Regions from separate parts of the Stenotrophomonas sp. 59 genome, predicted to be linked through region 1. Evidence: predicted binding sites of a transcription regulator. Region 1 holds the regulator's gene; each other region holds the start of a gene.

Evidence for each region. The regulator FliA, encoded in region 1, starts transcription of late flagellar genes. The targets are predictions, from matches to a motif close to TAAAGTTTNNCNNNCNNNGGCCGATAA.
Region 2: the regulator FliA is predicted to act here: its motif matches at 1,794-1,820, upstream of QP552_RS06270 (GGDEF domain-containing protein).
Region 3: the regulator FliA is predicted to act here: its motif matches at 4,994-5,020, upstream of QP552_RS06150 (methyl-accepting chemotaxis protein).

Annotation. Positions count from the first base shown of each region.
Region 1 is NZ_CP127408.1:2,150,633-2,161,356, reverse strand. Features, by position in the region: gene flhB (flagellar biosynthesis protein FlhB) at 70-1,200, shown strand; gene flhA (flagellar biosynthesis protein FlhA) at 1,245-3,305, shown strand; gene flhF (flagellar biosynthesis protein FlhF) at 3,451-5,067, shown strand; gene QP552_RS10045 (MinD/ParA family protein) at 5,054-5,941, shown strand; gene QP552_RS10040 (RNA polymerase sigma factor FliA) at 5,938-6,681, shown strand; gene cheY (chemotaxis response regulator CheY) at 6,739-7,131, shown strand; gene QP552_RS10030 (protein phosphatase CheZ) at 7,131-7,736, shown strand; gene QP552_RS10025 (chemotaxis protein CheA) at 7,739-9,568, shown strand; gene QP552_RS10020 (flagellar motor protein) at 9,670-10,410, shown strand; partial or broken gene motD (flagellar motor protein MotD) at 10,412-10,724, shown strand, end outside.
Region 2 is NZ_CP127408.1:1,364,849-1,375,572, forward strand. Features, by position in the region: gene QP552_RS06265 (MFS transporter) at 1-244, shown strand, start outside; gene QP552_RS06270 (GGDEF domain-containing protein) at 346-1,761, opposite strand; gene QP552_RS06275 (TonB-dependent siderophore receptor) at 2,050-4,299, shown strand; gene QP552_RS06280 (cation diffusion facilitator family transporter) at 4,510-5,490, shown strand; gene nfi (deoxyribonuclease V) at 6,062-6,736, opposite strand; gene gpmA (2,3-diphosphoglycerate-dependent phosphoglycerate mutase) at 6,831-7,580, shown strand; gene QP552_RS06295 (hypothetical protein) at 7,689-8,150, opposite strand; gene QP552_RS06300 (M13 family metallopeptidase) at 8,289-10,382, shown strand.
Region 3 is NZ_CP127408.1:1,336,833-1,347,556, forward strand. Features, by position in the region: gene QP552_RS06130 (wall associated protein) at 1-378, opposite strand, end outside; gene mutS (DNA mismatch repair protein MutS) at 576-3,167, opposite strand; gene QP552_RS06140 (barstar family protein) at 3,303-3,695, opposite strand; gene QP552_RS06145 (hypothetical protein) at 4,321-4,779, shown strand; gene QP552_RS06150 (methyl-accepting chemotaxis protein) at 5,052-7,274, shown strand; gene QP552_RS06155 (glycine zipper 2TM domain-containing protein) at 7,440-7,808, shown strand; gene QP552_RS06160 (ABC transporter permease) at 7,935-9,062, opposite strand; gene QP552_RS06165 (ABC transporter permease) at 9,059-10,246, opposite strand; gene QP552_RS06170 (efflux RND transporter periplasmic adaptor subunit) at 10,231-10,724, opposite strand, start outside.

The sequences.
Region 1 (10,724 bases):
ATGCGCCACCCGCCATGCGTGGAACGGTTCTTGCACGCACCCCGGCATCCCCTGCCGCAGTGCCCCGTGATGTCCGAGAACGAATCCGCCGGCGAAAAGACCGAACAACCGACCGAAAAACGCCTGCGTGACGCCCGTGAACAGGGCAACCTGCCGCGCTCGCGCGAACTCGGCACCGCCGCCGTGTTCGGCGCCGGCGTGCTGGCGGTGATGGCGATGAGCGGCTCGATCGGCCGCGGTGCCGCGGCCTGGATGAAGCAGGCGCTGAGCCCGGAACAGAGCCTGCGGCAGAATCCGAAGGAGCTGTTCGGCCACTTCGGCGACCTGTTGCTGCAGTTCATGCTGGTGATCGCGCCGCTGGTGCTGGTCTGCCTGCTGGCCAGCTTCGTCGCACCGCTGGTGATGGGGGGCCTGCGCTGGTCGCAGAAAGCGATGTTGCCGGACTTCAACCGCATGAACCCGATGAGCGGACTCAAGCGCCTGTATGGCCCGGAGGCCATCGCCGAGTTCACCAAATCGCTGCTGCGCGTGGCCTTCGTAGGCGTCGCCGCCGGCCTGGTGGTCTGGACCGGCTTCGACACCCTGCGTGGGCTGATCCATCACCCGCTGGAGACCGCCATCACCGACGGCCTCGGCTTCACCCTGCGCCTGCTGCTGGCCACCGCCGGCGCCATGCTGGTGCTGGCCGCCATCGACGCGCCGTACCAGCGCTGGAACTGGATGCGCAAGCTGAAGATGACCCGTGAAGAGCTGCGCCGGGAAATGAAGGAAAGCGAAGGCAGCCCAGAGGTGAAGGGCCGCATCCGCCAGCTGCAGCAGCAGATGGCCAACCGCCGGATGATGGAAGCGGTGCCCACCGCCGACGTGGTGGTGGTCAACCCCACCCACTACGCGGTGGCCCTGAAGTACGAAGGCGGGGCCATGAACGCCCCCACCGTGGTCGCGCTGGGCGTGGACGAGACCGCCCTGCGCATCCGTGAGGTGGCCGACGGCAACAAGGTCGCGATTGTCTCTGCCCCGCCTTTGGCACGCGCCTTGTATCGGGAAGGCCAACTCGGAAAGGAAATCCCCGTGAGACTGTATTCGGCCGTCGCCCAGGTCCTGTCATACGTCTACCAGCTGCGCGCCTGGCGCACTGGCCCGATGCCGGACGCCCCGCACATCCAGGTGGATGAATTCGGCAAGGGAGGCCGCCCGTGAGCGCCCAGCCCTCCACCGGATTCAACACCCGCCGCGCCCTGGAAATGATCCGCCAGGGTCTTGGCGCACCGCTGATCGTGCTGGCCCTGCTGGCCATGGTCGTGGTGCCGCTCGCCGCGCCGGTGCTCGATGCCCTGTTCACCTTCAACATCGCCATCTCGCTGATGGTGCTGCTGGCGGTGGTCTACGTGAAGCGCCCGCTGGATTTCACGATCTTCCCGATCGTGCTGCTGATCACCACCATGCTGCGGCTGGCGCTGAACGTGGCGTCCACCCGCGTGATCCTGCTCAACGGGCAGAACGGCCACGACGCCGCGGGCAAGGTCATCGCCGCCTTCGGCGAATTCGTGATCGGCGGCAACTACGCGGTCGGCATCGTGGTCTTCGCGATCCTCACCATCATCAACTTCGTGGTCATCACCAAGGGCGCAGGCCGCGTCTCCGAAGTGACCGCGCGCTTCATCCTGGACGCGATGCCCGGCAAGCAGATGGCGATCGACGCCGACCTCAACGCCGGTTTGCTGACGCGTGAAGAAGCCAAGCTGCGCCGTGAAGAGGTCCGCGAGGAAGCCGACTTCTACGGCGCGATGGATGGTGCCAGCAAGTTCATCCGCGGCGACGCCATCGCCGGCATCCTGATCCTGTTCATCAACATGCTCGGCGGCCTGGCCGTGGGCGTGCTGCAGCATGGCATGCCGTTCGGCGACGCCGCCGCCACCTACACCCTGCTCTCCATCGGTGACGGCCTGGTGGCGCAGCTGCCGGCGCTGCTGGTGTCCAGCGCGGTCGCGATGCTGGTCACCCGCGCCTCGCGTTCGCAGGACATGGCCCAGGCCATGACCGGCCAGGTGTTCGGCCAGTACCGTGCGCTGGCGATCACCGCCGGCATCATCGGTGTGGTCGGCCTGGTGCCGGGCATGCCCAACGTCGCTTTCCTGACGCTGTCCGCGATCCTCGGCTTCATCGCGTGGAAGGTCTATCGCAAGGGCAAGGCTGCCACCACCGATCCGGCAGCCGCAGGCAATGACGCCGCTGCGCTCAATGCACTGGGCCGCCCGGCCGCGCCGGCACCGACCGCCGAACTGAGCTGGGACGAGCTGCGCCCGGTCGATCCGTTGGGCCTGGAGGTCGGCTACCGGCTGATCCCGCTTGTGGACAGCAACCAGGGCGGTGAACTGATGGCGCGCATCAAGGGCGTGCGCCGCAAGCTGACCCAGGATGTCGGCTTCCTGATTCCCTCGGTGCACATCCGCGACAACCTGGAGCTGCCGGCCAACGGCTACCGCGTGCTGGTACATGGCGTGCCGGTGGCCACCGCAGAAATCCATCCGGACCGCGAACTGGCGCTGGACCCCGGCAGTGCCCTCGGCGCACTGGAAGGCATCGCCGGCAAGGACCCCGCGTTCGGCCTGGATGCCACCTGGATCCAGCCGCACCAGCGTGCCCAGGCCGAAACGCTGGGCTACACCGTGGTCGACCCGGCCACCGTGGTCGCCACCCACCTCTCGCACCTGATCCGCGAGCACGCGCCGGAACTGCTCGGCCACGAGGAAGTGCAGCACCTGCTGGCCAACCTGGCCAAGAGCGCGCCCAAGCTCGTCGAAGATCTGACGCCAAAGGCGCTGCCGCTGTCGGCGGTGGTGCGCGTGCTGCAGAACCTGCTGGTGGAGCGCATTCCGATCCGCCAGCTGCGCAAGATCGCCGAGGCACTGGTCGAACACGCGCCCAGCAGCCAGGACCCGGCCGTGCTGACCGCTGCCGCGCGCACCGCGCTGGGCCGCTTCATCGTGCAGGAGATCGCCGGAATGTCGGCGGAGCTTCCGGTGTTCACCCTCAACCCGCAATTGGAACGTGTCTTGCAGGAGTCCACGCAGGGCAACGGCGCCGCGCTGGAACCCGGACTCGCAGAGCGACTGCACCAGAGCCTGGCCGAATGTGTCAGCAAGCAGGAAGCGCGAAACGAGCCGGCGGTCGTGCTGGTACCGGGCCCGGTGCGCGCCGCGCTGGCGCGCCTGGTCCGCCACAGCGTTCCGTCGCTGTCGGTCCTGGCCTACAGCGAGGTGCCGGAGGACAAGCGCCTGAAGCTGGTCGGAACGATCAGCTGACGCCGCCCTCCGATGCGCCAGAAAACAGACACCACTTTCGAACCAACGCAACAGACAGATACCAAGGGGAACCCGCACCGTGCAGACCACCGACCACCCGAGTTCTCCGACCGCCACCCCGCCGTCTTCGTCCCGTGACCACAGCATGAAAATCAAACGATTCGTCGCCGCCGACATGCGCTCGGCCATGAACCTGGTGCGCAAGGAACATGGTCCTGACGCCGTGATCCTGTCCAACCGCCGGATCGAGGAAGGCATCGAGATCGTCGCCGCGGCCAACTACGATGAGAGCGCCGTGCAGCGCGCACTGGAAGCCTCGCGTCGTGACGTCGCCCCTCCGCCGGCACCCAAGCCGCGCACCGCCGCAGACGCGGTGATCGCCGCGGTGACCCGCCGCCGCAGCACTGCCCCGGCGCCGGAGCCGGTGGCCGCCACCACCTCGGCCGTGGCCGCCCTCGCCCGTGCGGCCGTTGGTGCCACCGGCCGCACCCTGGACAGCGCCGACGAGATCGTGCCGACCCGCGGCAGCACCGGCTTCGCAGCCACTCTGGCGCGCGCCGCCGTCAACGAACCGGCGCTGCCGGAACAGATCTTCGCTCCGTTCGCTGAAGCCATCGTCGCACCGGCCGCCGCCGTGCCGGCCAACCGCGCCCGCTTCCAGATCGATCCGCCGCACGAGGCGCATCACGAAAGCGTGCCGGCGGCGCTGCAGCCGCCGCCGCTGCCGACCACGGCCGTCGCCGAACCGCAGCCGGCCATCGCCGCCAGCGAACCGGCGTTGGCCGATGCCAGCGTCGAAACCGCGCCGGAGCCCACCCTCGCCCCGGCCCCGGTGCTGACCGTGGTTGCCCAGGACGACGCCGAGATCCGCCAGCTGCGCCAGGAAGTGGCCGGCATGCGCCAGGTGATCGAGCGCGAGATGAACCGCTTCACCGACGAGCGCCTGCGCGGCTGCCCGGTGCGCGCCACCGCGCTGGACCTGATGGACGAGTACGGTTTCGACGCCGGGCTGGCCCGCGACGTGGCCATGCAGATCCCGCTGGAGACCGAGGCCCATCGCGGCCGCGGCCTGATGCTGGGGCTGATCTCGCGCAAGCTGCCGATCGCCCCGGTCGACCCGCTTGAAGAAGGCGGCGTGATCGCCCTGGTCGGCCCGACCGGCGCCGGCAAGACCACAACCATCGCCAAGCTGGCCTCGCGCTTCGCCGAGAAGCACGCGCCGCGTGACGTCGCCCTGGTGACCACCGACACCACCCGCATCGGCGCCCGCGAGCAGCTGTACGGCTACGGCCGCCAGCTCGGCATCGCCGTGCACGAGGCCAACAGCGGCACCGACCTGGACCAGCTGCTGGAACGCCTGAAGGACTACAAGCTGGTGCTGATCGATACCGCCGGGCTGGGCCCGCGCGACCGCGCACTGGCCGCCCAGCTGCAGTGGCTGCGCGCCGCCCGCCAGGTGCGCACCCTGCTGGTGCTGCCGGCCAACACCAGCTTCGGCGACATGGACGAGGTGGTCCGCCGCTTCGGCGCCGCCAACCTGCAGGGCCTGGTACTGAGCAAGCTGGACGAGACCGGCCGCTTCGGCAACGCCCTGTCGGTGGCCGTGGACCATGCCCTGCCGATCACCTGGGTGACCGATGGCCAGGACGTTCCGGACGACCTGCACCGGGCCAGTGCAGCCAATCTTGTACTTCGCCTTGAAGATTTGCGCCGAGCGGCCGATATGCCCTGCAACCCGGAGTTGAACCATGCCGTCGCGTGAGTACGCCAAGCTGACCAAGACCTTCCCGCTGTCGGCCACCCGCAGCGAGCCGCTCGGCCCTGTGCGCACCATTGCCGTGACCGGTGGCAAGGGCGGCGTGGGCAAGACGAATGTGTCCGCCAACCTGGCCGTGGCACTGGCCGGCATGGGCAAGCGCACGCTGCTGCTGGACGCCGATCTTGGCCTGGCCAACATCGACGTGATCCTGGGGCTGAATCCCACCTTTACGCTGGCCGACCTGGTCGCCGGCCGCTGCTCGCTGGAAGACGTCATCGTCGAAGGCCCGAACGGCGTGCTGGTAGTGCCGGCCGCATCCGGCCGCCGGCACATGGCCGAGCTGGCCCCGGCCGAGCACGTCGGCCTGGTCAACGTGTTCTCAGAGCTGGAACGCGAACTGGACATCATGGTGGTCGACACCGCCGCGGGCATCACCGACGGCGTGCTGACCTTCTGCCAGGCGGCGCAGGACACCGTGGTGGTGGTCTGTGACGAACCGGCTTCGATCACCGACGCCTACGCGCTGATCAAGGTGCTCTCGCGCGAACGCGGCGTGGACCGCATCCAGGTGGTGGCCAACATGGTGCGCGACCCCAACGAGGGCCGCGTGCTGTACGAGAAGCTGACCCGTGTCTGCGAGAAGTTCCTCGCCGATGTCTCGCTGAACTACCTGGGCTGCGTACCGCAGGATGACTGGCTGCGCCTGTCGGTGCAGCGCCAGCAGCCGGTGGTGAAGGCCTACCCGTCCAGCCCGGCGGCGCTGGCGATCACCGAGATCGCGCGTCGCACCGCGCGCTGGCAGGCGCCGACCGAACCGCGTGGCGGCGTCGAGTTCTTCCTTGAGCGCATTCTCAAGCAGCGCGGGGTGGCCGCATGAAAGGTGCAGCCCAGTACCGGGAGGTCCAGCGCTCGGCGGCCAACGAGGTCATCGCCCAGCACTCGGACCTGGTGCGGCGCATCGCCCACCACCTGGCCGCGCGGTTGCCGGCCAGCGTTGAAGTGGACGACCTGATCCAGGCCGGCATGATGGGCCTGATCGAAGCCTCGCGCAGCTACGACGCCGATCAGGGCGCCTCGTTCGAGACCTATGCATCGATCCGCATCCGCGGTTCGATGATCGACGAGATCCGCCGTGGAGACTGGGTGCCGCGCTCGGTGCACCGCCGTGCCCGCGATGCCGCCGCCACCATCCGCCGCCTGGAACAGAGCAGCGGCCGCGCCGCAAGCGCCACCGAAGTGGCCGCCGCGATGGAGATGCCACTGCCCGAATACCTGCGGTTGATGGAAGACGCCGCACGCGGCCAGGTGCTGAGCCTGGAATCGCGCATCGAGGACCAGGGCGAGCTGGACACCGTCGCCCAGGGCGGCCCGACCCCGCAGCAGGTGCTGGAGCGCGGCGAGTTCGGCCGCGAGCTGGGCAAGGCCATCGGCCACCTGCCCGAGCGCGAACAACTGGTGCTCTCGCTCTATTACGAGCAGGAACTGAACCTGAAGGAGATCGGCGCGGTGCTCGGCGTGAGCGAGTCGCGGGTCTGCCAGATCCACGGCCAGGCGGTGCTGCGCCTGCGTGGCCGGCTCAAGATTTTCGAGGCGGCGGACGCCGGCCTGGAAGAATGAACATGCCCGAGGCGGCTGCCCCCGGCCGCCCGGAATGAACAACAAAGGAACTCTGCTTTGAACAAGAACATGCGCATCCTGATCGTCGACGACTTCTCGACCATGCGTCGAATCGTCAAGAACCTGCTGGGCGATCTGGGCTTCACCAACACCGCCGAAGCCGAGGACGGGCATGCCGCGCTGTCGCTGCTGCAGAGCCAGCCGTTCGATTTCGTGGTCACCGACTGGAACATGCCGGTGATGACCGGCATCGAGCTGCTGAAGGCGATCCGCGCCGATGCCAAGCTGAAGACCCTGCCGGTGCTGATGGTCACCGCCGAGGCCAAGCGCGAGCAGATCATCGAAGCCGCCCAGAACGGCGTGAACGGCTACATCATCAAGCCGTTCACCGCGCAGACGCTGGAAGAGAAGCTCGGCAAGATCTTCGAACGCCTGGCGGCCAGCGCCTGATGGATACCACGGTCGACAAGAACGCCCTCGCCCTGCGCCTGCAGGAAGCCCTGGACGCACTGGAGTCCGGTGACGAAGCCGCCTGGCGGCAACGCATCGACGGACTGGTCGCGCTGCGTACGCAGCCGATGATGAGCGGCCTCTCGCGGCTGGCCCGCGAGCTGGGACAGGCACTGGGTGAACTGCCGACCGTGCCCAGCGAGGCCGGCGAGCTGGACGACGCCTGCGCACGCCTTGACCACGTGGTTGCGATGACCGAACAGGCCACGCACCGCACCCTGGACCTGGCCGAGGAATGCCGCAGCCTGACCGAACAGCTGCGCGCCGAAGGCCTGCAGCCGGGCCAGGACGCGCAGCTCGAGCGCATCCGCCACAACCTGACCGAGATCGCCCTGACCCAGAGCTACCAGGACCTGACCGGGCAGATCATCCGTCGCGTGGTCGGCATCGTCCGCCGCGTGCACGAGGGCTTTGGCGCACTCGGCCTGCCGCCGGAACAGCATCGCACCGATCCGGAACTGGCCGGGCCGGCACTGAAGGGACTGGACCGCCACGCGGTCTCGCAGAACGACGCCGACGACCTGTTGTCGGATCTGGGGCTGTAAGCATGAGCGCGGTATCCGACGACATCACTGCCGATTTCATCATCGAGGCCCAGGAAATCCTGGATCGCCTGGGCGAACAGCTGGTGTCGCTGGAGCAGGCACCGCAGGACACCGAGCAACTCAACGCGGTGTTCCGCGGCTACCACACGCTCAAGGGCGGCGCCGGCTTCCTTGGCGTCACCGCCATGGTCGAGCTGTGCCACGCCGCTGAAGAAGCACTTGGCATCGCGCGTGCCGGGCAGGCGGTACTGCAGGCCCACCACTTCGACGCCGCCCAGCAATCGCTGGACTACCTGCAGTCGATGCTGGACGCCGTGTCCTCCGGTACCGAGCCGGGCTATGCGCCGCCGGACCTGATCGCGCAGTTCGACATGAACGGTGGCACTGCCGCACCGGTCGCTGCGGCCGCGCCTGCGGCAGGCGGCAGCGATCTGATCACCGACGACGAATTCGAGGCCCTGCTCGACCAGCTGCACGGCGGCAACGCGCCGACCGCAGTCGCGCCGGCGAAGAAGGCCGACGACGGCCTGATCAGCGAAGACGAGTTCGAAGCCCTGCTGGACCAGCTGCACGGTGGCGCTGCGCCAGGCACCAAGCCTGCTGCCGCCGTCGCGGCGGCACCCGCCGCAGCACCGCGCCCGGCCCCCGTCCCGGCACCCGCAGCCAAGCCTGCAGCCAAGCCGATGGCCGAGGCCGAGCACACCGTGCGCGTGGACACCAAACGCCTGGATGCGATCGTCAACCTGATCGGCGAACTGGTGCTGTCACGCAACCGCCTGAAGACCCTGCGTGCACGCCTGCGCGACGAGGAGCTGGACCGCGCCGTATCGACGCTGGACATCGCCACTGCCCGCCTGCAGTCGGCGGTGATGCGTACCCGCATGCAGCCGGTGGGCAAGGTGTTCTCGCGCTTCCCCAAGGTCGCCCGCGACGTCGCCCGCTCGCTGAAGAAGGAAGTGGACCTCGAGCTGGTCGGCGCCGAGACCGAGCTCGACCGCAACCTGGTCGAAGCGCTGGCCGACCCGCTGGTGCATCTGGTCCGCAACGCCATCGACCACGGCGTGGAAATGCCCGACCTGCGTGAAGCGCAGGGCAAGCCGCGGATGGGCCATGTGCGCCTGTCCGCCCAGCAGGAAGGTGACTACGTCAGCATCGAGGTGCAGGACGATGGCGCCGGCATCGACCCGGAAAAGCTGCGTGCCAAGGCGCGCGAAAAGGGCCTGATCGATCCGGAAGCCGCTGCCCGCCTGAGCAGCGAGGAATGCCTGCACCTGGTGTTCCTGCCCGGCTTCTCGACCAAGCAGCAGGTCACCGATATTTCCGGCCGCGGCGTCGGCATGGACGTGGTGCAGTCGCGCATCCGCGAACTGAGCGGCCAGATCCAGATCCAGTCGGAACTGGGGCGTGGCAGCCGCTTCCTGATCCGCGTGCCGCTCACCCTGGCGATCCTGCCGACCCTGCTGGTGCAGGCCGGCGAGGACGTCTACGCGCTACCGCTGGCGCGTGTGATGGAAGTGCTGCACGCACCGCGCACGTCGCTGGGCTGGTTCGATGGCCGCGCCGTGCTCGACCGCCGCTCGCACACCCTGCCGCTGGTCGACCTGCGCCAGTGGCTGGATGTGACGCCCGCCGCGTCGACCCTGCTGACCATCGTGGTGCTGCAGGCCGGTGAAGCGCGCTTCGGACTGGTCGTGGACCAGGTGCGCGGGCGCGAGGAAGTGGTCATCAAGCCACTGCCGAAAGCCCTGCGCGGCCTGCGCGGTTATGCCGGTGCAACCTTGATCGGCGATGGTCGCATGGCACTGATCCTGGACGTGGACGGCATCCGCTGAACCCCGCCGGGCATGACCCGGCGACCCGAAAACTGTGACTACCGTCTGTACGCGTTCTCCCGGTGTCTCAAGTCCCATTCATACAAGCCGATACCGGAACCATGGATAGACTCAGCCTCATTGGACTCTTTCTCGCCCTGGCCTCGCTGGTCGGTGGCAGCATCCTCAAGGGCGCCGGCCTGGCATCGCTGTGGTCGCCTGCGGCGTTCGTGATCGTCATCGTCGGCACCGTTGCCGCGATCCTGCTGCACACTTCGCCGGCAGTGTTCAAGCATGCGTTCAAGATCGTGCGCTGGGTCGTGCGCCCGCCGCACAGCGATCGCCGCGAACTGATCCAGCAGATCGTCGAGTGGAGCAACATCGCCCGTCGCCAGGGCCTGCTGGGCCTGGAATCGCAGGTGGAAGCGCAGCAGGACCCGTTCCTGCGCAAGGGCCTGCAGCTGCTGGTGGACGGCATCGAGCCCGAATCGATGCGGCACATGCTGGAAATCGAACTGGGCAGCCAGGAACACCAGGACCAGGCCGGTGCCAAGGTATTCGAGGCGATGGGCATCTACGCGCCCACGCTGGGCATCATCGGCGCCGTGCTCGGCCTGATCGCGGTGATGAAGAACCTGGCCGACCCGAGCAAGCTGGGCCACGGCATCGCTGCCGCGTTCACCGCCACCATCTATGGCATCGCCTCGGCCAACCTGCTGTTCCTGCCGATCGCCGCCAAGCTCAAGAGTGTGATCTCGCACAACACGCGCGACCGCGAAATGGTCATCGAAGGCCTGATATCGATCGCCCAGGGCGAGAACCCGCGCAACATCGAAACCAACCTCTCCGGCTTCCTGCACTGACATGGCCCGCCGCAAGCACCACGAAGAGCACGCCAACCATGAAGCATGGGCGATCCCCTATGCCGACCTGATGACGCTGCTGCTCGCCTTCTTCGTGGTCATGTACGCGATCTCCTCGGTCAACGAGGGCAAGTACCGGATCATGGCCGACGCACTCACCGATGCCTTTGGTGGTGCGCCGCGCACGATCAACCCGGTGCAGGTCGGCAACAAGCAGGTGCAGGGCGGCGGCTGGGACAGCCCGTCGGTGATCAAGTCCGGCACCAAGGTCGGCCCCTCCGCGCCGGCGCCGTCGCACGACCCGACCCTGCTGC
Region 2 (10,724 bases), 790 kb from region 1:
GCTGCTGTTGCGTGCGCCCGGTGAACAGCATGGACGCCTGGTGGCGCTGTACATGCTGTTCTATGCGATGGGCAGCGGTGCCGGTGCGACGGCGGGCACCTGGATGCAGGCCCATCATGGGTGGTCGGCGGTCTGCCTGCTGGGCGCCGGCATCGCGCTGTTGGCAGTGCTGTGGTGGGGTGCGTGGCGTGTGGCGGCGCTCAATGAATCGGCCGCGGTGCGAAGCGGTAGAGTCGACTGTTAGTCGACTGCTCTTCCGTCACTTTGCGAAAAACCCCGCGCTGCGCACGGTAGTCGACTGACAGTCGACTCTACACGCCACCGGGATGTTTCATTTCCGCCGGTTCACCGCTGCAGCGCACGCCGTCCCGGCGCATCCTGCAAGGCGTCGCTGGCCACCACCACCCGGTTGCGACCGCTGCGCTTGGCCTCGTACATCGCGGCGTCGGCGCGCGCCATCAATCGTTCGTAGTCCGGGTGGCCATCATGGCCTGCCACACCGATGCTGGCGGTCAGTTCCAGTACCTGCCCGTTGGCCAGCGTCACTGGCGATTGCGCGATCTGCCTGCGCAGGCTTTCGGCAATCACCCCGGCCTGTGATTCGCTGGCCGCAACCAGCACCACCACGAACTCCTCACCGCCATAGCGGAACAGGTAATCACTGCCGCGTGTGAGCTGCCCCAGCAGGCCGGCCACGTGCTGCAACGCGCGGTCGCCGGCATCGTGGCCGTGGCCGTCGTTGATCGCCTTGAAATGGTCCAGATCGAGCAGCAGCAGCGAGAACGGCGTGCGGTTGCGGGTGGCCAGTTCGATTTCCCGGCGCAGCACGGTGGGCAGGAAGCGGCGGTTGAGCAGGTTGGTCAGGGCATCGCTGCCGGCATCCAGTTCGCCGATGCGTTCGAACAGCAGCGTCATCAGGGTGCGGATCGCGGCCAGGTCCTCGCGGATGGCCGGCAGCACCGCCAGTCGCTGAGCCGGAGCATCGCCGCTCGCGCGCTGCAGGTGCCCGTCAATGCGGGCCATCAACTGGCCCACCTGCTGCGTTTCGCTGCTTTCGCCGAAGCTGGGGATGCCCTTGTGGGTGAACCACAGGCCGAACTCCGAAGTGGCGAGGCTGGCGTTGTCGCTGGCCTGCACGTGGCCGGCGAGTGCGTAGAGCAGGGCGTTCTCCCAGTCCAGCAGCAGTGCACGCTGGCGCTCGCGTTCGGTACCGACGTTCTGTACCAGCGAGAACAGCCGGTAGGCGGCGTCGGCACGGGTGGAGCGTTCGCGCGCATGGGTGTAGGCCAGGGTCATGCCTTCCATGGCGATGTCCATGATCGCGCTGAGGCAGTCGATGGCAGCGAAGGCGGTGGCGCTGTCCGGCGCATCGTCGCGCAGGCGCAGGAACAGTTCGTGCTTGAGCACGCGTGCGCCGCGGGTGACCAGATCGACCGGAATGCCAACCCGCGCATGCACGTCGCCGATCACCCGCTGCGAGGCGACGGTGGCGACGACGCCGGCGGCGTCGGTGGTCAGCAGCTGCACCAGCCAGCGTTGCATCGCCGGCTGCAGGCGTTGCTTGACCTGTTCGTGGGACAGGAAGCGGCGCGCGCGGCCATCCTGCAGCAGCACTTCATAGAAGCGCCCGGCGAGCGCCGGTGGCGCGTCCGCGGCGGCGGCGTGCAGCAGCGCGGTGGCGGCTGGGCCGGCCTGCTGCAGGCACAGCTGCCACGCCTCGGCCAGCGGTTGGCTGGCTTCATCCAGTTGGGGTGTTTCCACGTCGATCTCTGACTGCGTACGGCAAACCACGGGTATCGGCCGCGGCGGCGTGCGGTTGATGGCGGGTTAGCCAGCCAGTTTACGCGCGGTGCAGGGTTGCGCGGTGCGCAAACCACATCGGTGCCGCTGCGGCAATGAGCTAACGCATTTGAGAATCACTCGCATTGATGGGAGAATGCGCGCACGGAGCGGGGTGCAGGTGCCTGCAGCAACGTTCCGCGCCTCCCCCTCGTCGTTGCCTCAAGCCCTTTGCCAGAGGCCCCGTTGCCCTGCCAGAAGGTCCAGACCATGTCCCCTGCCGTTGTCTTTTCGCCGCGCCCGCTGGCGCTCGCCGTTGCCGCCCTGTTGGCGGGCGGCGCCCTGACCGCCCATGCCGAAACCGACGCCACCGATATCGACACGGTGCATGTCACCGCCTCGCAGATCGCACGCCAGGCGCTGGGCACCTCGACGATCACCGCTGAGGATATCGCCAGGCGCCCGCCGGCCAACGACATCGCCGAGCTGCTGCGCACCATGCCGGGCGTCAACCTGACCGGCAACAGCGCCTCGGGCCAGTACGGCAACAACCGCCAGATCGATCTGCGTGGCATGGGCCCGGAAAACACCCTGATCCTGGTCGATGGCAAGCGCATCGGTGCCCGCGATGCAGTACGCATGGGCCGCAGCGGCGAGCGCAATACCCGTGGCGATACCAACTGGGTGCCGGCAGAAATGATCGAGCGCATCGAAGTGCTGCGTGGCCCTGCGGCGGCGCGCTACGGCTCGGGTGCCTCCGGTGGCGTGGTCAACATCATCACCAAGCGCCCGACCGGTGATCTGACCGGCGCGGTCGACCTGTATGGCCTGGTGCCCGAGCACAGCGCCGAGGGCGGCAGCGAGCGCGTCGGCCTGCAGCTGAGCGGGCCGATGACCGACACCCTGTCGTTCCGCCTGTACGGCAACCTCAACAAGACCGACGCCGATTCGCTGGACCTCAACCGACAGTACGCCACCAATCCGAACGCGGTGCCACCGGCCGGCCGCGAGGGCGTCAAGAATCGTGATGTCAACGCACTGCTGCGCTGGGACGTGACCGCCAACCAGGTGGTCGAGTTCGAAGCCGGCACCAGCCGCCAGGGCAACATCTACGCCGGCGACCGTGCGGTCAGCACCACCGGCACTTCGACCGGCATCGATCTGGCCGCCCTGGCCGACGACAAGGCGGAAACCAACCGCATGTACCGCACCACCGGCGCGATCACCCATCGTGGCCGCTGGGGCGATGTCACCTCGCGGGTGACGGCCGCGGTGGAAGCGGTGAACAACTCGCGCATCAATGAAGGCCTTGCCGGTGGCCCGGAAGGCAGTTTCAACGGCACCGACTGGTCGACCTCGCGCCTGCGCAACTACCAGCTGGATGGCGAAGTGAGCTTCCCGAGCACGCTGGGCGGCGCCGAGAACATCTGGACGCTGGGCTTCGAGTACCTCGACAGCCGGCTGACCGATCCTTACTCGATGAGCCAGTCCAGCACCAGCGGCGGCGGTTTCCCGGGATTGTCGGCCGATCGCGCGCGCGGCAAGTCCGATGCGCAGACCACCGCCGTGTTCGTCGAAGACAACATCTACCTGGGTGAGCGCTGGATCGTCACCCCGGGTCTGCGCTTCGACCACCACAGCCAGTTCGGCAACAACACCAGCCCCAGCCTCAACGCGCAGTTCCGCATCAACAGCGACTGGGTGGTGAAGGGCGGCATCGCACGTGCGTTCAAGGCTCCGAACCTGTACCAGTCCAATCCGGACTATCTGTACTACACCCGCGGCAACGGTTGCCCGAATGCGCTGCCGAGCCTGGGCGCCGGCTGCTACATGCGCGGCAACGCGGACCTGAAGGCGGAAACCAGCCTGAACAAGGAACTGGGCATCGAGTGGGCGCCGCAGAGCGGCTGGCAGGCGTCGCTGACCTACTTCCACAACGACTACAAGGACAAGATCCAGGCCGGCTACGACCAGATCGGCCTGACCGCCGACGGCCGCGGCCGCATCTTCCGCTGGGAGAACGCACCGAAGGCGATCGTGCAGGGGCTGGAAGGCAACCTGGTGATCCCGCTGCTGGGCGAGCAGGGCAACCGCCTGAAGTGGAGCAACAACTTCACCTACATGGTGGAGAACGAGAACAAGACCACGCGCCAGCCGTTGTCGGTGATCCCGAAGTACACCATCAACACGATGCTGGACTGGCAGGCCACCGACAAGCTGTCGTTGCTGTTGACTGGCACGTTCTATGGCAAGCAGAAGCCGGCCACCACCAACATCAACAACGATCCGCGCTGTACCGGCACCTGCGATCCGTCGCTCGCGCTGCAGGATCGTGGTGCCTACAACATCTGGGGGGTGAGCGCGCGCTACAAGGTGACCGATACGGTCAGCTTCGGCTTTGGCGTGAACAACTTGGCTGACAAGCGCTTGTTCCGCGAGGCCAACAGCAGCGATGCCGGCGCGGCGACCTACAACGAGCCGGGTCGCGCTTACTGGGCCAGCCTGCGCTTCGGGTTCTGACCGCAGGCAGGCGTTGCTGCGCTGCGCTCGCCAGGCATGGCCTGGCGCTACCCCGGTAGCGCCGGTCCATGTGCGGCGGCGTTCCAGCCGCGGTAGCGCCGGGCCATGCCCGGCGGCCTCAATCCCGCAGGCCTGCAATGTTATAAACACCGTGATAGTTTCCCCACGGCCGCCAGCGTAGCCTGCCTCCATCGCAAAGGAGCTGTCGCCATGGGCCACGACCACGACCACCTGCCGTCCGAGATCCGCCACGAGAAACCCTTGTGGTGGGCACTCGGCCTGACCTCCACCTTCCTCGTCGTCGAGGTGGTGGGCGCGTTCTGGACCAACAGCCTGGCGCTGCTGTCCGACGCGGCCCACATGGCCACCGATGCACTGGCGCTGATGATCGCGCTGATCGCGGTGCGGTTGAGCCGGCGCCCGCCGGATGCGCGCCGCACCTATGGGTATGCGCGCCTGGAAGCACTGGGCGCGATGATCAACGGCGCGATGTTGTTCGTGGTTGCCGGCTACATCCTGTGGGAAGCCGTCGGGCGCTTCAGCAAGCCGCAGGAGATCGCCTCCACCGGCATGCTGGTGATCGCCTCGGCTGGCCTGGTCATCAACCTGATCTCGATGCGCCTGCTGCAGGCCGGCAGCGGCGAGAGCCTCAACGTTAAGGGCGCCTACCTGGAAGTGTGGGCGGACATGCTCGGCTCGGTGGCGGTGATCGCCGGTGCGGTGCTGATCCAGTTCACCGGCTGGAAGCCGATCGATCCGATCCTGGCGGTGCTGATCGGCCTGTGGGTACTGCCGCGCACCTGGGTGCTGATGCGCGAGGCGATCAACGTGCTGCTGGAAGGCGTGCCGAAGGGCATGGATGTGGCCAAGGTGCGTGACAGCCTGTCGGGCCACGACGCGGTACTCGATGTGCATGACCTGCATGTGTGGGCGCTGGCCTCCAGCACGCCGGCGCTGACCGCGCATGTCGTGATGCGCGACGGCACCGATGCCGATGCGCTGCGCCGTGAGCTGGGTGCCCGCCTGCACGATGATTTCGGCATCGAGCACGTGACGCTGCAGATCGAGGCCGACCACTGCGGCGAAGCCTGCGGTGAGCCGGCGCCGGTGAAGGGCGGCGAGCACGAGGGCCATGAAGGTCATGACCACGGCGAAGACGCACAAGGGCATCGCGGCCACGTGCATCGTTGAATGGGATAAGCCGTCACGCGGATCGGATGAAACCGGCCGGACGAAACCGGTGGGGCAAAACCGCTTGGACGAAACCGGCTGGACGAATCCGCCCTGGTAGAGTCGACTGTTAGTCGACTGCTCTCCCGCGAGATTGCGACAAAGCCCGCGCTGCGCGCGATAGTCGACTGACAGTCGACTCTACCCTGTCGCGAGGCCAGCCGGGTCGGTTCCGGCAGGAGGCCGCCGTGCAGAGTCTGCTACGAAACCAGCGGGGTGGGACCGCCTTGGTAGAGTCGACTGTTGGTCGACTGCTCTCCCGCGAGATTGCGACAAAGCCCGCGCTGCGCGCGATAGTCGACTCTACCCTGTCGCGAGGCCAGTTGGGTCGGTTCCGGCAGGAGGCCGCCATGCAGAGTCTGCTACGAAACCAGCGGGGTGGGACCGCCTTGGTAGAGTCGACTGTCAGTCGACTGCTCTCCCGTGAGGCTGCGACAAAGCCCGCGCTGCGCGCGATAGTCGACTGACAGTCGACTCTACCCAATCGTCCCGACGTGACTGCGCAGGCTGCATCCGTCCAGAGCAGCGAAGGTCATTCGTCCCGTCGGGAAGCCAGCCGATCCGCCAGCCGGGTCGGCTCCGGCAACCGGTAGCCACGCAGCGTGCGCTGCACCCAGTCCAGCGCGGTATCGGCACTGACCCGATGGCCGCCAGCGACGAACAGCGGCTTGCAGCGCAGCTTGCTGCGCAGCACCCAGCCCAGCTGCTCATCGCCGTCCAGCAGTGGTGTATGCGCGCCCGCTTCGGCGCCCGGCTCGATGAACCGGCCCACCAGTTTCGACTTTGCGACGCCGATGCTGGGCAGATCGGTGACCACGCCCAGGTGCGCGGCCACGCCCAGCCGGCGGGGATGGCTGATGCCGTGGCCATCGACGAACACCAGGTCCGGCGCGCGTGGCAGCAGTGCCAACGCGGCCAACAACGCCGGCAGCTCGCGGAAGCTGAGCAGGCCGGGGATGTACGGCATCACCGTGGGAATCCGCGCGATCTCCTGCGCCACGGGCTGCAGCGTCTTCGCATCCAGCAGCACCGCTGCGGCACGGGTGGTGGCACCGTTGTCCTCGAAGCCGACATCCAGCCCGGCCAGCCAGCGCACGTCGCGGGCCAGGCGGTCCTGACGCTCCACGCGGCCGGCAAGCTGGGTCTGCTGCTCGCGGGCGGCTGCGACGCTGCCTTCCCAGCGTCCGGGGTCGATCACCGTATTCATTGGCCGCAGCATCGCATGCGCGGTGCCACGGCCCGGTGAGCGGCGGCCGGGGCTACAATGGCGGCCTGCCTTTCCTCGCGTTGGAGACCCTGCAGTGACCCGTAAACTCGTACTGTTGCGCCATGGCCAGAGCCAGTGGAACCTGGACAACCGCTTCACCGGCTGGGTTGATGTCGACCTGACCGAGCAGGGTCGCCGGGAAGCGGCCGCCGCCGGTCGCCTGATGCGCGAGGAAGGCCTGCAGTTCGACGTCGCCCACACCTCGGTGCTCAAGCGCGCCATCCACACCCTGCAGGGCGCGCTGGCCGAGCTGGAGCAGGACTGGCTGCCGGTGAACAAGTCCTGGCGCCTCAACGAGCGCCACTACGGCGGCCTGCAGGGCCTGGACAAGGCCGAGACCGCCGCCAAGCACGGCGAGGAGCAGGTCAAGGTGTGGCGTCGTTCGTACGACATCCCGCCGCCGCCGATGGATCTGGAGGATCCGGGCCACCCGATCCATGACCGCCGCTACGCCGGTCTGGACCGCAACGCGCTGCCGGGCACCGAATCGCTGGCCACCACCCTTGACCGCGTGCTGCCGTACTGGCACGACGCGATCGCGCCGCAGCTGAAGGACGGCAAGACCGTGCTGGTCACCGCCCACGGCAACTCGCTGCGCGCGCTGTACAAGTACCTCAACAACGTCTCGCGCGAGGAAATCCTTGAGCTGAACATCCCGACCGGCATCCCGCTGCTGTTCGAACTGAACGACGATCTGACGGTGAAGTCGTTCCGCTACCTGGGCGACCCGGAAGCCGCCCGCAAGGCCGCCGAAGCCGTGGCCAACCAGGGCAAGGCGAAATAAGAAAAAGGCCGGCGCAAGCCGGCCTTCTCTTCTGTAGCGTCGAGCCCACGCTCGGCTGACGCTGTCGCAACCCAGTAGAGCCACCCCACGGGTGGCTGTATCTGTCCGCTACGAAGGGCCCAGCAGGCGCACCTTCGGCGGCTGCAATGCAGCAATGTCGATGACGTGGTCCTGGCATATCACCTGATAGTGCGTGAATGGGCCCGGGTAACGGGTATCAGCGAAGGTGGCACGGTCCAGATAATCAAGGAACTTCGAACGGCTGTATCGGCGGAACAGGTTGCCGCTCCAGGCTTCGGAGTCATCCCAGCTCTGGTAGGACTCGTTGTGCACGGCATAGCTGATGTAGTGGTCCCAGATCAGTTCAAACCGCTGCGAGTGGGGCACCACCTCTATTGCACGAACACCATCGATTGAACGTCCATGACCGAGCTTCACACGGGAGGGTTTTCCGACTACCTGGCCTTCTTCGACGACCAGGCGCAGTTGATTCGCTTCCGGCTCGCCAATGCTCGTCAGGAACAGAAACTCACAGGCGTCGACGGCCAGCAGCAGTGCAGGTTCGTCCATGGTCATGAGCTCCAATGTTCGCGGAGGCCAGAGCATACCGGCATGTGGCGGAAGCCGCGGCGGGGGCTCGTGACCTTTGGCCGGTCCCCGCGCTGGGCCTTCCCGGCTACCCTGTGAAATTACCCGCAGGAGAGCCTCATGAACTTCCGCAACCTGGCCCCGCTGGGCCTGACCATCGCCATTGCTGCCTCGCTGGCCGCCTGTGGCAAGAATGAATCTGCGCCGGCTGCCAACGCCGACGCCAAGCCGGCCTTCGACCAGTCGCAGATCAAGACCCCGCTGATCTCGCTCAACAGCGCCGATCTGGACCCGTCGATCTCGGCCTGTACCGACCTCAATGGCTTCGTCAACAGCAAGTGGCTGAAGGCCAACCCGGTGCCGGGCGACCAGACCACCTGGGGCAGCTTCGAGATCCTTCGCGAGCGCTCGCTGGAAGTGCAGCACACGCTGGTGCAGCAGGCCGCCGCCAGCCAGGCCAAGGCCGGCTCGGTGGAAGCCAAGATCGGTGACATCTGGAAGACCGGCAACGACGAAGCCAAGATCGAAGCCGCCGGCCTGGCGCCGCTGCAGCCGCAGCTGGACAAGATCACCGCGCTGAACGACACGGCCGCCATCACCCAGTACCTGCGCGACAGCCAGGCCGAGGGCAAGGGCGTGCTGTTCTCGCTGTTCGCCAATGCCGACTACAAGGATTCGGCCAACGTCATCGCCTACGTCGGCCAGGGCGGCCTCGGCCTGCCGGAGAAGGGCTATTACTTCGACGACGCGCAGGCCAAGATCCGCGATGCCTACGTGGCCTACATCGCACAGGTGCTGACCCTGTCCGGCGTGGACGCTGCACAGGCCGCCGAGCAGGCCAAGGCCGTGATGGCCTTTGAAACCCGCCTGGCCAAGGCCTCGATGTCGCGCATTGAAATGCGTGACCCGGCCAAGCGCTACAACCCGCTCAGCGCTGCCGATGCCGACAAGCTGACCCCGAACTTCAGCTGGACCGCGCTGTTTGACACCCTGAAGGTGCCGGCCGCGCAGAAGTTCTCGCTGGCCCAGCCGGGCTTCTTCGGTGAAATGGACAAGATGCTCGCCGACGTGCCGGCCAGCACCTGGCAGGCCTACCTGCGCTTCCACACCATCGACGACGCCTCGCCGTACCTGAGCAGCCAGTTCGAGAAGGCCAACTTCGATTTCTACGGCACCACCCTGCGTGGCCAGAAGGAAATGCAGCCGCGCTGGAAGCGCGTGCTGGAGTCGGTCAACGGTGGCATGGGCGAAGCGCTGGGCCAGCTGTACGTCGACGCCGTGTTCCCGGCCGAGTCGAAGGTGGCCATGCAGCACCTGGTGGAAAACCTGTCGCAGGCGCTGAAGGCGCGCCTGGAGCAGCTGCCGTGGATGGGCGAAGAAACCAAGAAGAAGGCACTGGAAAAGTGGGCCAGCTTCACCCCGAAGATCGGTTACCCGGACAAGTGGCGTGAGTGGACCGGCCTGCAGACCAATGGCGACAGCTACCTGGGCAACATGCAGGCAGCGCGTGCGTTCAACTACCGCTACATGCTGGACAAGATCGGCAAGCCGGTGGACAAGACCGAGTGGGGCATGACCCCGCAGACCGTCAACGCGTACTACAACGCCACCAAGAACGAGATCGTGTTCCCGGCGGCGATCCTGCAGGCGCCGTTCTTCGACGCCAAGGCCGATCCGGCGCTGAACTACGGCGGCATCGGTGCGGTCATCGGCCACGAGATGATGCACGGCTACGACGACTCGGGCAGCCAGTTCGCCGCCAACGGCAACTTCGACAACTGGTGGACCGACGCCGATCGCAAGGCCTTTACCGAGCGTACTGACCAGCTGGTCGCACAGTTCGATGGCTACGAGTCGGTGCCGGGCGTGTTCGTGAAGGGCAAGCTGACCCTGGGCGAGAACATCGGCGACCTCGGCGGCCTGACCGTGGCCTACGACGCACTGCAGATGGCGCTGAAGGAAAACCCGAAGGCGAATGTCGAGGTCGATGGGCACAGCCAGGACCAGCGCTTCTTCATGAACTGGGCCACCGTGTGGCGTCGCAACTTCACCGATGGTGAACTGCGCGTGCGCCTGAACACCGACCCGCATGCCCCGGCCAACTTCCGTGCCAACGGTGCGCCGTCGAACATGCCGTCCTTCGCTGCGGCGTTCCAGTGCAAGGCCGGCGACGCGATGGTGCGTGCCGACGACAAGCGCGTGGTGATCTGGTAATCGATCGCACGTGATGCGTGATGCAGAAGGCCCGGCGAACGCCGGGCCTTTTGTTTGCCGGCACGATGGCGCCGGATCGGTAGAGTTGACTGTTAGTCGACTATCGCGCGTAGCGCGGGATCTTCGCGATCTGTAGGAAGAGCAGTCGCCCCCCTGGGCCGATGGAGCCAGGTCGGTAGAGTCGACTGTTAGTCGACTATCGCGCGTAGCGCGGGATCTTCGCGATCTGTAGGAAGAGCAGTCGACTAACAGTCGACTCTACCAGCAAGTCGGTCGACGCATCAGTCGACGTGTCCGTCGGCAAGTCGGTCGGCGCATCAGCCGCCGTGTCCGTCGGCAAGT
Region 3 (10,724 bases), 810 kb from region 1:
CAGGTTGCTGCCGCTGCAGCGGCCGCCGCCCACCGCATTCCAGCCCCGGCGCTGATCGTAGGAGCCCATCATGTAGGGGGCATCGATTTCCCAGGACGCCCCCAGCGGAGCGGCAGCGCGATCCAGTCCCTGTTTCTGCTTCGGCGTTGTGCGTGTGAATGCGACCCGCATTCCGCTGCTGGTCGGCACGACGACATCGGTCTGCGAGAACTGCAGCGCGCCATCCTTCCTGTTGAGGGAGTCACCAAACAGATCATCGCCGAGCGCCGCGACCCGCGCACCCCGCAGGCGTTCGTCGTAGGTACGCTCGCTGCTTACGAATTCCTGTGCATCGGCCACGCCACACACCAGCAACAACGCTAGAACCATACGCCGCATGTTCGTTCCCTCGTGATCGAATCCCCTCGCTTCGATGCGGCGGCATGCTGCCCGGCCCCATTGCATGCCGCTGGGATCGCATTTCCAGTGATTGTGCGGAACGGCGCCCAGCTCCCCTGTGGCGGTCCGCGTGGCCGAGTATGCAGGATTCTTCGCGGTAGCTTCCAGGGGGCATGGTGCCCCCTGGCCAGATGTGCCTACAGCAGTGCCTTCAGCCGGTACAGGGCTTCCAGTGCCTGCTTCGGGGTCAACTCGTCCGGATCGATCGTGGCCAGCGCTTCCTGCGCCTTGCTGGCCGGCGCGGCGAACAGGCCGAACTGTTGCGGTGCATCCAGCGCCTGCGGTGCCAGTTCAGCGGCGTGGCTTTCACCGCCGCGCTGCTCCAGCTCGGCCAGGCGACGACGGGCCTGCGCCACGGTCGCGCGCGGCAGGCCGGCCAGCGCGGCCACCTGCAGGCCGAAGCTGCGGTTGGCCGGGCCATCCTTCACTGCGTGCATGAACACCAGCGCTTCGCCATGCTCGACCGCGTCCAGGTGCACGTTGGCGATGCCGCTGCGGCCGCCTTCGTGCTGCTCGTTGGCCAGCGCGGTCAGCTCGAAGTAGTGGGTGGCGAACAGCGTGTAGCAGCGGTTCTGGTAGGCGAGGTGGCGGGCCACCGCGTCGGCCAGGGCCAGGCCGTCGTAGGTGGAGGTGCCGCGGCCGATCTCGTCCATCAGCACCAGCGAATGCGCGGTGGCGTGGTGCAGGATGTAGCTGGTTTCGGCCATCTCGACCATGAAGGTCGACTGCCCGCGGGCCAGGTCGTCTCCGGCGCCGATGCGGGTCAGGATGCGGTCGATCGGCCCGATCAGCGCGCGGCTGGCCGGCACGAAGCTGCCGATGTGGGCCAGCAGCACGATCAGCGCGTTCTGCCGCATGTAGGTCGACTTGCCGCCCATGTTCGGGCCGGTGATGACCAGCATGCGACGGTCTGGATGGAGGTCCAGGTCGTTCGGCTCGAACGGCTGCTCGCGCACCGCCTCGACCACCGGATGGCGGCCGCGTTCGATCTTCAGGCAGGGCTCGGCCTGCAGTTCCGGTCGCGCCCAGTCCAGCGCCTGCGCGCGTTCGGCGAAGGCGGCCAGCACGTCCAGTTCGCTCAGCGCCGCGGCGCACTGCTTCAACGGTTCCAGCTGGCCGCCCAAGGTGTCCAGCAGCTGCTCGTACAGGTACTTCTCGCGCGACAGTGAACGGTCGCGCGCGGACAGCACCTTGTCTTCGAAGGCCTTCAGTTCTTCGGTGATGTAGCGCTCGGCATTGGTCAGCGTCTGGCGGCGGGTGTAGTGCACCGGCGCGCGGTCGGACTGGCCCTTGCTGATTTCGATGTAGTAACCGTGCACGCGGTTGTAGCCCACCTTCAGGGTGGGGATGCCACTGCTCTCGCGCTCGCGCAGTTCCAGGTCGACCAGGAACTGGTCGGCATGGGTGGACAGGCGGCGCAGCTCGTCCAGCTCTTCATCGAAGCCATCGGCCAGCACGCCGCCGTCGCTCAGCTTCAGTGGCGGCATTTCTGCGATCGCACTGGCCAGCAGCTGCGCGCACTCGTCATGCTCGCCCAGCGCTGCGTGCAGCGCCTGCAGGCGCTGCGAATCCAGCGGCGCCAGCACCTCGCGCACGGCCGGCAGCAGGCCCAGGCCATCACGCAGGGTGGAGAAGTCACGCGGGCGCGCCGAGCGCAGTGCAACGCGGGTGAGGATGCGTTCCAGGTCGCCGAGGCGGCGGAACTGTTCGCGGATGTCAGCGTCGCTGCCGCGGTCGATCAGGGTTTCCACCGCATGGTGGCGCTGCACCAGCACCTCGCGCAGGCGCAGCGGGCGATGCAGCCAGCGTCGCAGCAGGCGGCCGCCCATCGGCGTCACCGTGCTGTCGAGCACGCCCAGCAGGGTGTTGCGGGTATCACCGTCGACGCGCGTATCCAGTTCCAGGTGGCGGCGGGTGGCGGCGTTCATCGCGATCGCCTCGCCGGCAGTTTCCATCGCGATCGAGGTCAGGTGCGGCAGGCGCTGCTTCTGGGTTTCCTCGACATAGCCGAGCAGGGCGCCAGCGGCAGCGGTGGCGCGCGGCTTGTCATCGATGCCGAAGCCGCTCAGGTCATGCAGCTTGAAGAAGTTCAGCAGCTGGCGACGGCCGCTGTCGGCGTCGAACAGCCACGGCGCGCGGCGGCGCACGCCGGTGCGCTGGCGCAGGAAGTCGGGCCAGTTCTCCTCGTCGGGCACCAGCAGCTCGGCCGGTTCCAGTCGGGCCAGTTCGGCTTCCAGCGCGTCGTCGGTCTCGACTTCATTGACCAGGAAGCGGCCACCGGCCAGGTCGGCCCAGGCCAGGCCGTAGCCCTGCTTCGTGCGCGACAGCGCCATCAGCAGGGTGTCACGGCGCTCGTCCAGCAGCGCTTCGTCGGTGACGGTGCCGGGGGTGACGATGCGTACCACCTTGCGCTCGACCAGGCCCTTGGCCAGCGCCGGATCGCCGATCTGCTCGCAGATCGCCACCGACTCGCCCAGCGCCACCAGCCGTGCCAGGTAGCCCTCGTAGGCATGCACCGGCACGCCGGCCATCGGGATCGGCGCGCCGCCGGAGCTGCCGCGCTGGGTCAGGGTGATGTCGAGCAGGCGCGCGGCCTTGCGGGCGTCGTCGTAGAACAGCTCGTAGAAGTCGCCCATGCGGAAGAACAGCAGCAGGTCCGGATAGTCGGACTTGGCTGCGAAGAACTGCTTCATCAGCGGGGTGTGTTCGGCGGACTTGTCTTTGGACATGGGACTCGTGGATCAGGGCGTCCGGCCGCGCCGGAAGGCGGCGGCAGCGGAGCTGGTACAGGGCCGTCCATGGTAACTGCTGGGGCCGGTGGACGCCGCTGCGGTTGGCGGGTATTGCCCGTGCGGGGCACGCAGTCAGGCCGGGATGAGGGTGATCCGCCGGTGGCTGGCGAAGATCTCCATCACGATCTCGAAGTAGGTCTGGCCCTGGCCCCGCTGCAGGGCGTCCAGCTGGAGGGCAATGGCCCGCGTGTTGACGGCGCCCGGGGCTTCCAGCTTGGACTGCAGCCACTGGCAGGTGGCCTCCACGCCCAGCGCCGTGCGGCTGTGGGCGATGTCGCGCCAGATCAGTGTGGCCTGTGCCTGGCCGGCCAGCGCGCCATAGCCGCCATGCAGCAGGTCGTCCAGCGCGTCCAGGCTTGGCCCGAGCTGCCAGCCCTCGTCGGCCATGAACACGCGGTTGATCTCCGCGTACAGGCTAGGGATGTCGTGAATGGCACGGCCTTCAATCTGCAGGACAAGCGTCATATGTCGACTGTAGCGTCGTTTCCTGTGCGTTGGGCACGGCTGAGCGCCGGATGCTCTGGGACCCATGCTGGGGTTTCGCATACTTCTTCGCTGAGTCAAGGTGCTCGGCACTCCCGTCGTGGCGCGCGCCGGTTTGCAGGGAAGAAAACGATGTGACCCATCCCCAATAGCAGGGCCAGCAGCTGGTAGAGAGTTCGCCCGAAGTCTTCTTCTTATTAATTGATTGGTGCCATCGGCAGCAGGAACCCCTCGGGCGCGCTCAACTTCCACTGTCAGTGATGATTGGCTGGGTGATAGAAATAGTTTCTCATCCTGTATCATCGGCGAGAAAGGTCTGGGAAATTGTTTCTGGCATGGTCAGTAACGTTGTATCTGCGTCTCCGGTGCGATGGGGGTTGTTTGATCTGTCCCCGTTGTGAGCAGGGTGAGGTGTTGAAAGCTCAAGTAAAGGAGCGCGGCGTTCAGATATTTGTCTGCGACGAGTGTGATGCCGTGTGGTTCTCCTTGGCTGCGGTAGGGGTCTCTCCGTTCAGAGACCTTGAGGGGTATCTTGAGGAAATTTCCGTCGCCCCGTCCTGGGAGTCAATTTCCGTGGATAGGCATGAGTAGAAAGTACGCAATTTCCATGCACTCCTCGATCGTCTTGCCTCAGCGCAGCGTGTGGCTACGTGCAGCATGGGGTGACCTTCCCGTCTCCTATTTCCAGAGCGACGAGAGTCTCAATGATTGCAGTTTCATTGACTTGAAGGTCAACAAGTGGGAGATCAGTGGCAGCGGAGCCCAAGGGGATCTGGACCCCTTCATCAGGGTCGAAATCATCAAGGGTCGGGAACTCGTGGATTACCTGGGCGATACAGAATTTTGCCCGCCTGTAGACGTCGCTGAGGAAACTCTGCTTGTTTTTGAGTTGGACGACGGTGGTGATGAATCCGACGAGTGGCTGCTGATGCGGCTTGTATCTGTCGTGGCCGAGGACAACAGGCTCTATTGCTGGAGGGATGGCTTCCAGCAGATCGGCAGAGAGTTCTCCTGCACTGTGCCAGCGTTGGGGGATGTTCGGATGAGGTTGCAGCAGCGCGGGTAGCCCTGCGATGGCAAATGCCAGATTGCAGCTCTGATGGCAATTTCGAACGGAAGACGTTATCTGTGGTCGCGCGTCGTGAGCGCGGCGTGATGATTGCGATTGCCATGCTCGTACATCGACATGCCCAGCAGGAATAACCACCTCCATTAAATGTGTTCTTCACGCCTGTCTGCACAGTTCCATAGTTTTGGATCGATATAATAATATCGACCCATAAAGTTTCCCTCTCCTGCGCCGCCACCGTTCGTACGGCCACGATCAAGGGAATTGAGATGCTCGCCTTACGCAACCTCCGAGTGGGATCCCGGCTGGGTGCCGGGTTTGGTCTGCTGCTGCTGTTCATCGTGGCCATCGTTGGCCTCGTGCTGTACGGAAATCACCTGAAGTCCGCCCAGTTCGAGAAAGTGGTGGACGTCAACATGGTGAAGATGCGGCTGTTGAACGACATGCTGGATACCAACAACGCGGTGCTGATGCATCGCCGGCTGATGGTGATCAAGCGCGGCGAGGATTTCGACAAGGATTATCAGAAGGCGCAGGAGCTGTCGCAAACCTACGATGGTATCTGGGCCAAGTACATCAAGATTCCACGTGATGCCACCGGCGATACCCTGGTGGCGAAGATCGAGGCGGCACGCAAGGCCACCGACGTTTCCACCCAGCACCTGCATGAGCGCATGAAGGCCGGCGATTTCGACGGCGCGGCCAAGGAACTGCTGGCCGAACATGGCCTGGCGACGGCCTGGAATGAAGCCATCTCGACCCTGCTGCGGCATCAGGAGGCGCTGACAGCACGCAGCCGCGAGGAGTACCGCGCGACCGAATCATGGACCGGTACGTTGTCGATCGTGTTCGGTGTGATGAGTCTGCTGCTGGGCTCGCTGGCGGCATGGGCGATTACCCGCAGCCTGACCCGTCCGCTGGCAGGGGCGGTGAAGCTGGCCGACGGTATTGCCGGTGGCCGCCTGGACAGCAGCATCGACGCGTCCGGCAACGATGAGGTGACCCAGCTGCTCAGGTCGATGCAGCGCATGCAGGCGCAGTTGCAGTCGGTGATGGCGGCGCAGGGCGAGCTGGCCCGCCAGCACGATGCGGGTAGCCTCAGCTACCGCATGGATGAGAGTGCCTTCCCCGGCGACTACGGGCGCATGGTGCACGAGACGAATGCGCTGGTCGGCTCTCACTTGCAGGTGCAGAACCGCCTGATCGAGGTGATGAAGCATTACGCCCGCGGTGATCTGTCAGTGGACATGGATCCGTTGCCGGGCGAGAAGGCCGCAATCACCCAGGCCATGGACGAAACCAAGACCAGCCTGTCGGCGATCAACGGTGAGATCCGCCGCTTGGCGACGGCCGCAGCCGCCGGTGACTTCAGCCTGCGCGGTGACGAAGATCGCTTCGCCTACGACTTCCGCGAGATGGTGGCCGGGCTCAATCGGCTGATGCAGACCACCGACGAGAATCTGGTACAGGTGTCGACCCTGTTGCAGGCGATCTCGCGCGGTGACCTGACCGTGCGCATGCAGGGCGACTTCCATGGGGTCTTCGCGCGCATGCGCGATGACTGCAACGCCACGGTCGATCAGCTCAAGCAGATCGTGGGACATATCCAGACCAGTGCGTCCAGCATCACCCTGGCGGCAGGCGAGATCGCGTCGGGCAACACTGATCTGTCGCGGCGCACCGAGCAGCAGGCGGCAAACCTTGAAGAAACGGCCGCATCGATGGAGGAGCTGACGTCCACGGTGAAGCAGAATGCGGAGCACGCCCGCCAGGCCAACCAGCTTGCCATCGGCGCGCATGGCGTTGCCTCGCAGGGCGGCGAGGTAGTCGGACAGGTGGTGACCACCATGTCGGCCATCGAAGCCTCCTCGAAGAAGATTGCCGAGATCATTTCTGTCATTGATGGCATCGCATTCCAGACCAACATCCTGGCGCTTAACGCTGCAGTGGAAGCCGCTCGTGCCGGCGAGCAGGGCAGGGGCTTTGCCGTGGTGGCCAGCGAGGTGCGCACGCTGGCACAACGCTCGGCCGGTGCGGCCAAGGAGATCAAGGGCCTGATCGAGGATTCGGTTGGCAAGGTGGCCGATGGATCGGCGCTGGTCCGCCAGGCAGGCACCACGATGGGCGAGATCGTGGCGTCGGTGCAGCGCGTGACCGACATCATGGCCGACATTTCCGCCGCCTCGCAGGAGCAGAGTTCGGGCATCGAGCAGGTCAACCAGGCCGTGGTGCAGATGGACGAGACCACCCAGCAGAATGCCGCGCTGGTGGAAGAGGCCAGCGCCGCAGCGCGTTCCATGGAAGAGCAGGCCAACCTGCTGACCGAAGCGGTGTCGGTGTTCCGCACCGGGGCAGCCGCGGCAGCCGTATCGGTGCCGCGCGCGCTTGCGGCGGTAGCGGCCTCGGTCACGCCGGTGAGACGCCCGGCGGTGCTGTCACCGCGCATCGAGCCGACGTTGGCTGCCAACGCGGGTGGTTGGGAAGAGTTCTAGCAACAGCGCATGCCGGTAGGGAGACGGCGCCCATCGCGATGGCTGATCGCGATGGGCGCAACTTTCTTCCTGAACGCGCGATGGCCGGTGAGGCGGCGGACACGCGTATTTCACTTCGGGTTGCCAACCCCGGGAGGAGACTTGCGACATACCGGACCTCAGGAGATGGCCATGAAGACCTCGACCCGACTGCTTGTACTGGGCACGCTGCTGGCGGCTTCGTCCGTCGCGGGTGCGCAGACCTACGGGCCGCGCGATGAAGGACGCAAGTTCAACGACGGCAGCCGCGTGGTCTGCAAGAACGTGGAAGTGCAGCGCAACTCACGCGATCCCAACCGCATTGCCGGTACCGCCACGGGCGCGGTGATCGGTGGCCTGCTGGGCAACCAGGTCGGCGGCGGCAACGGCAAGAAACTGGCCACGGTGGCCGGTGCTGTAGCCGGCGGTGCGGCCGGCCGCCAGATCCAGGGCAACCAGCAGCAGAAGAACGGCGACCGCGTCGTTGAACGCCGCTGCGAACGCGTCTACCGCTGATCGTTCACAGCCAGACCTCGTTTCCCCTTCCACACCGCAGTGCTCGAACGCCGGCCCCGCGCCGGCGTTCGTTGTTTCAGAAAAGGGGACGGAGGGGATTAAGTCGCAATCCCCCAACCTTGCCGTTTACGACTTAATCCCCTCCGTCCCCTTTTGGGCGAGGAGGCGCCAGGTGGCGAGGCTGCCGTAGAGCAGCAACAGGACGGTGAGGGTGATCAGTTCGTGGCTGACTTCGGCCAGGCGAGCGTCCATCTGGTTCAGGCGCACCATCAGGTTGATGCCCGAGGTGGTGGGCAGCAGTTGCGCCAGCCAGACCAGTGGTTGCGGCGTCATCACCGCCGGCCACGACAGGTTGGCCAGGAAGAACAGTGGGATCGAGGTGGCGATGATGTACTGGAAGGCGCGTTCGCGGGTGCGGAAGAAGCTGCCGACGAACAGGCCGAACGCCACCGTGGCGGCGATGAACAAGGTGCCGCCCAGCAGCTGGCCCAGCGGATTGCCGCCGCGCGGATAGTCCTGCACCCACGCGGTGAACCCGGCGTAGTAGAACAGACCGAACAGGCCGATCAGGCCGAAGCCCAATGCCATGCCGGTCAGCGTCGGCAGGTCGAAGCGCAGGCGGCGGCCCAGTACGAGTCGGCGGCCGCCGAGCAGTACGCCGATGCCCATCAACAGGGTCTGGTGCACGATCAGCTCGGCCACGCCGGGCACGATGGCGCTGCCATAGCCTTCCTGGGTGTTGTACAGCGGGCGCTGCACCAGCGTGACCGGTGGTGCCTGCGGTGCGCCCATGAAGGCCGCCTGGCCGACCACGGCGTCACGCCCGAATGCGCCCAGTGCATCGGCCACGCTGCCCAGCACCCAGCTGGCACGGCCCAGGTAGGCGCCGTTGCCGAGCAGTACCAGCTTGGCGGGATGGCCGCGCAGGATGTCGCGCTCCAGGTTGGCCGGGATCAGCACGATGCCTTCGGCATGGCCGGCTTCCAGCTGCTGGCGCGCACTGTCGATGTCCGCCGGTTGCCCGACCACGCGTGCAACGCGGAGTGCATCGAGCTTTCGCAGCAGCTCGCGGCTGGTGGCGCTGTGGTCTTCGTCCACCACCAGCACCGGCAGGTTGCCGGCCACCTGGTGGCGATACGCGGCCGGGTAGAAGAACGAGTACAGGATCACCGCGCCGACCATCACCACGATCGCGTAGCGGTCGCACAGCACCGCCATCAGGGTCTGCCGCAGGCTGCGCCACACTGCACTCATGCGTCGGCCCCCGCAGGCTGTGCGGCTTCGGGCGTACGCGAGAAGGCGATCAGGCGCATACCGCCGATGCCACCCGCCACCAGGGACATCAGCAGCAGCGTAGCCAGTGGCCACAACGAGACCAGTAGCGGCGACCCGATGAACTGCTGCTGGGTCTGCAGCTTGATGTAGGCGCTGAGCGGCAGCAGCTGGTGCCAGACACGGGTGAACAACGGACCGTCCAGCACCGGGAAGGTGGCGCTGGAGAACGCCAGCGCGGTGCCGATGCTGAGGCCCACCGCGGATAGCGCAGTACCCATGTCGCGGGTGACTCCGACGAAGAACAGCGCATAGGCGGCGGTGGCCAGGTAGAACACCGGCTGCGCGAGCAGCAGCAGGAGCACGCTGCCCGCAACGCCATCGCCGCGCAGCCAGGCCAGGTAACCGATGCCGAGCGCGCCATACAGCGAGAACAACAGGATGTGCGGCGCGATCTTGCCGGCAATCGCAGCCCACGCCGTGCGGCCCAGCCAGGCGGGCAGGGTGCCGTCGCGGATCTCGCGGCCGATGCTGCCAGCCACGGCAAGCGCCAGCACCAGCGACAACACGGCCGGGAAGATCAGCGGCAGCAGGAACAATTCGTAGCTGCGCGCCGGGTTGTAGAGGATGTCCGACTGCACCGCGATCGGCGCCGCGCGCAGCTTGCCCGGGCCGACCTGCAGGCCGATGCGCTCGCGCAGCAGGCGCGCGTTCCATGCCGAGACCGCATCGCCGATATCGCGCGCCGCCGACTGGCCGGTGGTCATGTAGGTGGCGTTGTAGTAGGCGAACACCGTGCCCTGGCGGCCGCGCAGGGCTTGCCGGGTGACGTCCCGCGGCACCAGCACGATGGCGAACACATCCAGGCGGCGCAGCTGCGAACGTGCGTCTTCCATGTCCGCAGGCTGGCTGGCGATGCGCACGCCGGGGCTGGCATCGAGCATGCGCAGCAGCAGGCGGCTGTCACTGCTGTGGTCGAGATCGACCACGGCGATCGGGATGTCGCGCATCACAGAGGGCGTGAACATCCACGCCATTACCACCAGCATCAGCAGTGGCAGCAGGGTCACCAGCATCAGATCCGCACGGTTGCCGCGCAGCGAACGAAGCTCGCGCCGCCAAGAGGCGGCGAAGCCGCCTTGGCCGGGGCTCAGTGCTGGGGCCATGCGAACAGCACGCTCATGCCGGGGCGGAAACCCTCGATGCGGCGTACCGGGCGCACCCGCACCTCGAAGCTGCGGACGTCGTAGCCGGAAGACTGGCGGGTGGTCCGCCAGGTTGCATAGTCACCGGCCGGGTTGATGAAGTAGACCTCGAACTCAGCGTCCTGCCCCAGCGCGGGGATGCTGCCCTGCAGCTTGCTGCCGACCTTCAGGCCCTGCATCTGCGATTCGCGCAGGTTCATCGCTACCCACATGCGATCGATGTCGACCAGGGTGAACACCGGGTAGCCGGCCGGCACCAGTTCGCCCGGGTCGGCCATGCGCTTGTTGATCTCGCCGGCCACCGGCGCGCGCCCTTCCACTTCGACGCGCGCGGCGTTGACTTCGGCCACCGCGCCCTGTGCCTGCTGCACCTGTCCCTGCGCGGCACGCTTGTCCTGCTCGCGTGCACCGGCCAACGCCATGTCGTACTGCGCGCGGG